3 regions of the Chryseolinea soli genome follow, and region 1 is predicted to be linked to each of the others. Evidence: riboswitches for the same ligand, from Rfam matches in the RefSeq annotation. Region 1 holds a riboswitch; each other region holds the start of a gene.

The links. Region 1 has a riboswitch for S-adenosylmethionine ahead of D4L85_RS04555 (phytanoyl-CoA dioxygenase family protein). Riboswitches for the same ligand answer to the same signal wherever they lie in the genome.
Region 2: linked by a shared signal. The riboswitch ahead of D4L85_RS34595 (hypothetical protein) and the one ahead of D4L85_RS04555 (phytanoyl-CoA dioxygenase family protein) in region 1 are both predicted to bind S-adenosylmethionine.
Region 3: linked by a shared signal. The riboswitch ahead of metH (methionine synthase) and the one ahead of D4L85_RS04555 (phytanoyl-CoA dioxygenase family protein) in region 1 are both predicted to bind S-adenosylmethionine.

Annotation. Positions count from the first base shown of each region.
Region 1 covers NZ_CP032382.1:1,099,921-1,102,191, forward strand. The annotation lists gene D4L85_RS04555 (phytanoyl-CoA dioxygenase family protein) at 119-967, opposite strand; SAM riboswitch class I at 1,303-1,407, opposite strand; gene D4L85_RS04560 (sterol desaturase family protein) at 1,515-2,271, opposite strand, start outside.
Region 2 covers NZ_CP032382.1:7,820,779-7,823,049, reverse strand. The annotation lists gene D4L85_RS32590 (hypothetical protein) at 1-973, shown strand, start outside; SAM riboswitch class I at 1,129-1,238, shown strand; gene D4L85_RS34595 (hypothetical protein) at 1,367-1,837, shown strand; gene D4L85_RS32580 (alpha-L-arabinofuranosidase C-terminal domain-containing protein) at 2,205-2,271, shown strand, end outside.
Region 3 covers NZ_CP032382.1:4,880,731-4,883,001, reverse strand. The annotation lists partial or broken gene metH (methionine synthase) at 1-1,161, opposite strand, end outside; SAM riboswitch class I at 1,200-1,325, opposite strand; gene D4L85_RS20675 (Ppx/GppA phosphatase family protein) at 1,387-2,271, shown strand, end outside.

The sequences.
Region 1 (2,271 bases):
TGACTCCTATTTTGATTTGGTTTTATACCGACTGACATTCTTTGTCTCTGATTATTTCTAAAACAAACTTTAGTAAAAAGTGAGCGTTGCCCATGTTGCCACCGGCAACGCCCTATCATCAGGCTGCTTTGCGAAAAGCAGGGATCAGTTTCTTATGTTTTTTCGTGCTCACAAACGGAAGCAGGTGCAAATACAAAGGCGTCGAGCTCTTCTCGGTTTTGGGTTGATATTTTCCGACGATCATCGGGATATACATCACGCGACGGCGGCTTGCTTCACCGGTCACCGGCGAGGGTGCCACGCGGTGCCATATTCTTCCGTCGTGGATGACGAGGTCGCCGGCTTTGGCCTCCACCAGCACTTCCTTTTCGTCGGCGTAGTTGTTCACGAAATATTTTTTGCGGAACAACAAGTCCCACAGGCCTTGTTTGTGTGTGCCGGGCAGAATGCGCAGGCCACCTTTTTGCGCGGTGGAGTCATCGAGATAGAAACCGATGTTCAGCATGGGGGCCACTTTCTTGCCGTAGAAAATGTCGCGGGCGCTGTCGGTGTGCCAGCCCATGTGGAAGAAGTTGCTGCCTTCCGTGTTCACATAGTGATTGAACACCACACCGTCTTTTTCCTCCAAGCCCAGGCGCGCGCCCTTGGGCATGAGGGCCTTTAAGGCTTCCAGGTTGGGATGCGCGGCAAACCGGCGCACGGCTTCACTGTGTTGATTGGTGAAGGCAAAACGCTGCACGATTTTCTTTCCATTCTCGTCCACGCCATATTTGATCGGTATGCCATTCACCTTCTCCACGCCGCCGGCCACCCACTGCCGCTGCACTTCTTCCGTGGAGCGAATGATCTCCTGCACGGTGTCCTGTGAAGCATAGTTTTCAAAATGAATAAAGCCGTTCTCCTGGAAGAATTTAATTTGCTCTTGCGTAAGTGCGCCCTGAAATGTGAATTTTTTATACGTTGACATGATGATTTCGAATTTTGGTGGTTAAAAACTTAGACGGATGAATTGAGTTTGTATTTATGAACAGATGAGAAGCCTGGTATGCTTAGCATCGATAAGGATACACGAATAGGGCGCGTTTCATGGCGACAGTGTTTTAAAAAGGTTGATGATGGAATTAAGACGTCGGAATCCAGCGCCGCGATCTACCCGGCGGCCATTTCAAAAAAGAAAAAGGGAAATTCCGGAAGATGGCTCAGCAACAACAGCAGGAACAATACGTGCGTTGCATGGAAGATGACGATGCTGAAGGATGAGGATGCACGTTGTGCGAAAGTTGTGTTGTGTTCATGTTCTTCATTTTATATACCCATATTGTTTTCGGGCAGGATGTAGCACTTATTCCTTTCAGAAAGTTGCTAGAGGTTCACAGAGCCTGTTCTCTCCCCTCTTCTTTATAAATGATCGACTTGGTTTGTTTTAATCTCTACCAAATCGATAGACAAACCTAATCTAAAATACAAAACGATGCAAGTCTTATGAAGGTTTCTTTATTTCCAGATTATTTTTTTCAACCCTGTCCATACACCAGGCGCAGATACCACTTCTGCATCGGCCACAACATTGCCAGGCTGACCACCAGCACGCCAGACAAAAGTTCCGGGCGCTCTATTAAATAAGACACATACGTCACCAACACCAGCATGCGCAGGTATTCCAGGTAATAGATCCACCGGCGTTGCTCCAGCAATGCCCCGCAGTTGACCAGTGTGATCAAAATAAAAAACGCACCCACCACTTTTTCCAACGGTTGCGTCTGTTGATAGAACAGCGTGATCAGGAAAAGCACCGCTACCGCCAACCCCAACTGAATGACCAGGTACACCTTAAACCGCACCAACGCATTGGCCTGGCGCCGGTCTGGGATGAAACGTTCCTCCAACAAAGGCCTGATATTTTGGTCCAACACTTCGGGCCTGCCGAAAACGATCCTCAGTTTGTTGCCGATGCCGCTTACTTGTTTTGTCGCGTAGAGGATCTCTAAAAAATAATGAAAGTGTTGCCAGATAAAACTATAGCTCTTCAGGGGATGCGTGAGGCCATAAACCGGCTGCTCTTCTTCTTTTTGAAAGGTGCCAAACAGTTTGTCCCAAAACACAAACAGGTCGCCGTAGTTTTTATTCAGGTATTTTTCATTGGAAGCGTGGTGCACCCGGTGATGCGAGGGCGTAATAAGAATGTGCTCCAGCCACCCCAGCGAACGGATCAGTTGTGTATGCGTAAAGAAAGAATACGTTCCGTGCACCACCAGGATGGTCATGACCATG
Region 2 (2,271 bases), 1.5 Mb from region 1:
ACTGGGAAGCATCCAAGACGCCGCCAAAGTGGGCGAGTTGCAGAACGTGACGAGCCAAATGGGTGAAGTGTCGAAGGTGACTGGCCAGGCCGGTGAGTATGCTACCCAATTGAAGGAAGTAAAGGCTGTGGCCGGCGGCGACTTGAGCAACACCGCGGAATTGTCGAAGACCGCCGAGACAAAGGCCGCAGAGCTGTCGGGTATAAAAGATCTCGAAGGACAAACGAAGGCACTCGACCAATACAAAGATATGGCAGGCAAGGCCGGCGACCCCGACGCCATGAAAGAAGAGGCCGTTACCAAAGTGAAACAGGTAGCCGTGAACCATTTCGCCGGCAAGGAGAAGCAACTCCAGGAGGCCATGGATATGGTGTCCAAATACAAACAGAAATACGGCAGCCTGAACAGCCTCAGCGACATTCCCAAAAAGCGCCCGAACGAAATGCGTGGCAAACCCTGGTATGAGCGCGTGCTCCCCGGCATTGCCATGCAAATGCAAAAGAAGGGTGAGGACTTGATGGTAGATTTCAATCCGTATGCAGGCTACCGCTTCACCGGTCGTATCACGGCCGGCGCGGGGTGGAACCAACGGGTTGCCTACAACACCAAACGAAATTACTTCGATCACTCCGCCCGCGTATATGGTCCGCGCGTCTATGGCGAGTTCAAACTCTGGAAAGGATTTTCTCCCCGCCTCGAAGTGGAGACCATGAACACCTTTGTGCCGCCCCTGACACGCGTTGCCATTCCCGATGCGGGCAGCCGCGAGTGGGTGTGGGGTGTGTTCACGGGGATGAAGAAGGAATATCGCTTCATCAAAAATGTGAAGGGCACAGCCTTGATCATGGTGCGCCTTTTCGATCCCCATCACAAAAGTCCCTATGCCGATGTGCTGAATGTGCGTTTTGGATTTGAGTTCCCCATCAAGAAAAAGCCAAAGACCGCGAAGGAAGCGAAGCCCTCAAAATCGTAAGCCCAACAAAAAAGTCGACTGCTTTCCAGGTTTTTAAAGCGCGTTCGTTTTTGTAACATACTGATAAATAGCCCTTTTGGGACGCGGAAAAATAATTTTTAAATAATTCCACAAACTCTATTGACTTAATAGATTTATAGCCTACATTTGTTTCATATTTATAAAGAATAGGGGAGAGAGCAGACTCGTTGAACCTATTGCAACCTCGCCTCATCACCGGGGAAAAGGTGCTAAATTCTGCCTAAATGATTAGGGAATATAAATAAGTACAAAAGCCATGAAAAACATTCAAAATCTCTCCTTCCTCTCACAAACGTGTTGTTGCTGTTGTTGACGGCCAGTCCACCTCCGCTTTATTCAATCGATTCACAACAACAAAAAAATCTTACGACCATGTCACAGACCGCATCGGTATTGTCATCCGAACAATCTTTGTATATCTCCACAGCAGAAGTTTCTTTTGCTCCTGCTAAACGTGTTGAAGCCGTTTCAACAAACCTGAATTTCGTTTTCGAAGAGAATGGTTTTTATATTCCCTCGACCGCCTTTGGGTACAACGACCGGGTGAGCCTGGCCTTTCAGGTGAAAGAAGCGTTTGCCGCCCACTTTATTTTGATCAAGGGGTTGATAGAATTCAACCGCTCCAAGGAGCTGAAGTTTGTGTTTAACCGCGATGAAAGATCTTTCGAGATCGATCTTGAAGCCGCACAACTTGACACGTTGAATACTTTCCTGGCCCATATCCACGCATTGCTTCAAAAAGAAATTCAATTCAAAGCCGTGTTGAAGAAAGTGATCGCCTTCGAAAATCACTACAAAGCACTTCGCGATGAAGTGTATGCCGAGCAACAAGCCGTGATCTAGCCCGGCTGAAGTTTCCAACTCTTTCTTATGGATGTTGATACCGGTGACGGCGAGGCGATCACCCGAATGTCCATGTTCTATTCTTCAATTTTCACCTTCCTATGCTAAATCTCGGCGGGCAAGCAAAGTCAACGCAGAAAGAAACTTTTGCTTGCCCGCCGAAGCTTTAGCGTAGGAGGGCCTTTTCTTTGCTCGCCGAAGCTTTAGCGAAGGTGAGGCGATTCAACATGAGTTCCGAGCCAACACGCTCCATTGACACCCTATCCTGAACATTTGTAAATAAATAAGTGTAAATGATACATTTTATCAAATGTATTTTTAAATTCGAGATCGTATTCAAAAGATTCATACGCTAAAAAAAAATGATATGAGACGATCCCAGGCGCTCCTCCGGCTATCGGCATTTCTGTTTTTATCAGGCTTTTCATTTTTAT
Region 3 (2,271 bases), 3.8 Mb from region 1:
GCCACTTAACTTCAATTGATAATCCATAGACATGTTCTAAAATTTCGTGGGCCTGTGTGGCGTCTTAAAAGGGCTGTGCTTTACAGCGTTTCGTATAAGGATTCGTATTGTTCTATCTCTGTTGATCAAATCTTCCGGTTAGCTGGCCTCTTTCAGGCTTTCCTTTTTCCGTGGTGTATAGCGCGCGGCGATGGTGGCGATGCTGCGGATGTGATCCGGTGTGGAGCCACAGCAGCCGCCTACGATGTTCACCAATCCTTCTTTGAGGTATTCTTCCACTTCGGCGGCCATCTCCTCGGGCGTTTGGTCATAGTGCCCGAACTCGTTTGGCAGACCTGCGTTGGGATATGCGCTGACGAAGAAAGGAGCTTTCTCATCCAAAACCTGCAGGTAAGGACGCAAGGCGGCCGCCCCCATGGCGCAGTTTAGCCCGATGCTGAGCAAGGGCACGTGCGATACCGAGATGAGGAAAGCATCGGCCGTTTGGCCCGACAATATCCTGCCGCTGGCATCGGTGATGGTGCCGGAGACCATGACGGGGATCTTACGGCCCATCTCTTCAAATAGTTCCTGGATGGCAAACAACGCAGCCTTCACGTTGAGGGTGTCGGTTATGGTCTCCAGCAACAACAGGTCCACGCCGCCATCCATCAATCCTTTGGCTTGTTCCTTGAAGGCAGCGGCCAGTTGGTCGAAGGTGATGGCGCGGTAGCCGGGGTTGTTCACATCGGGCGACATAGACGCCAGCTTGGTGGTGGGGCCCATGGAGCCGGCCACAAAGCGCGGCTTGTGTGGTTCTTTTTGCGTGAACTCCACCGCCACTTCCTTGGCAATGCGGGCCGACTGGTAGTTGATCTCATAGACCAGGAATTCCAGGTGATAGTCAGCCTGGGCCACCCACGTGCTGCCGAAGGTATTGGTTTCGACGATATCGGAGCCCGCTTCAAAATACTGGCGGTGAATGTCTTTGATGATGTCGGGACGCGTGATGCTGAGCAAATCGTTGTTGCCCTTGAGGGGATGCGGGTGATCCTTGAGCTGTTCGTTGCGAAAGTCTTTCTCCTCCAGCTTGTGTCGTTGGATCATGGTGCCCATGGCGCCATCCAGGACCATGATGCGTTCTTTCAGAATGTCTTCGATGTTCATAAAGCCCTCCTTCATAGTTTGTTGTGCTATCCAGAGAGCCCGTGGAGTGGGTTTACTTATCTTTTCCCATCTGCCAGCTGGCGGATGGAATGGGATTTAGCACAACATTCCGGTTTCGATTTCGGAATAGGATGCTAAGACTTCTTCGGGCCCGTTCCCTCAGTCTTTCTGGATAAGCAGTGCAAAGAAAAACAATAAGTGCTTAAAATAAAAAGCCAATAGCTTAATTTTGAGCTGATAATGAAACTAGCAGCCATCGACATTGGTTCCAACGCCATCCGTTTTCAGGTATCCACGGTATTGGACAGTTCCCCCACCCTGCTTTTCAAGAAGCTGGAGTATGTGCGCTTCCCGCTCCGTCTTGGTCACGACGTGTTCACTACCGGCCGTATCAGCGACAAGAGCATTGGCAAGTTCAAGAAGCTGATGACGGCCTTCAAGCTGCTGGTGGACTTATACGAAGTGGACGATTATATGTTTTGTGCGACGTCGGCCATGCGCGAATCGGAGAATGGCGCTGAGCTTGTGCACCAGGTGGCCAACGAGTTGGGCGTGATGATCCACATCATCGACGGGAACCGCGAGGCCGAGCTCATCAACCGCGCCATACATTCGTTCCTCACCGAGAAGACGTATCTGCACATCGATGTGGGCGGTGGTAGCACGGAGTTGAACCTCTATGTGAAAGGCAAAAAGATCAAGACCCGTTCGTTCAAGATCGGTTCGGTGCGCGTGCTGGAACGCAACGACTCGCCGGTGATGTGGGAAGACATGGAGCACTGGGTGAAGGAGCACATCAAGAAATCGTTTGGCAAGGTGACTGCCGTAGGTACGGGGGGTAACATCAGCAAGATCTTCGAGTTGGCCAAGATGAAGCCCGGCAAAACCATCTCGCGTCAAAAAGTAAAAGACATCCGTGACATGATCGAGGGTTTTTCATTGGAGGAACGCATCTACAAACTGCAGATGAACCCCGACCGCGCCGATGTGATCATTCCCGCCAGCCGCATCTACATTCAAGTGATGGAGTGGGCCAATGCATCGTCTATTCTCGTTCCCGAAGTGGGTTTGAAGGATGGCATCATGATGTATCTCTATGAGAAAAATGTCTCTCAGAAAAAGATC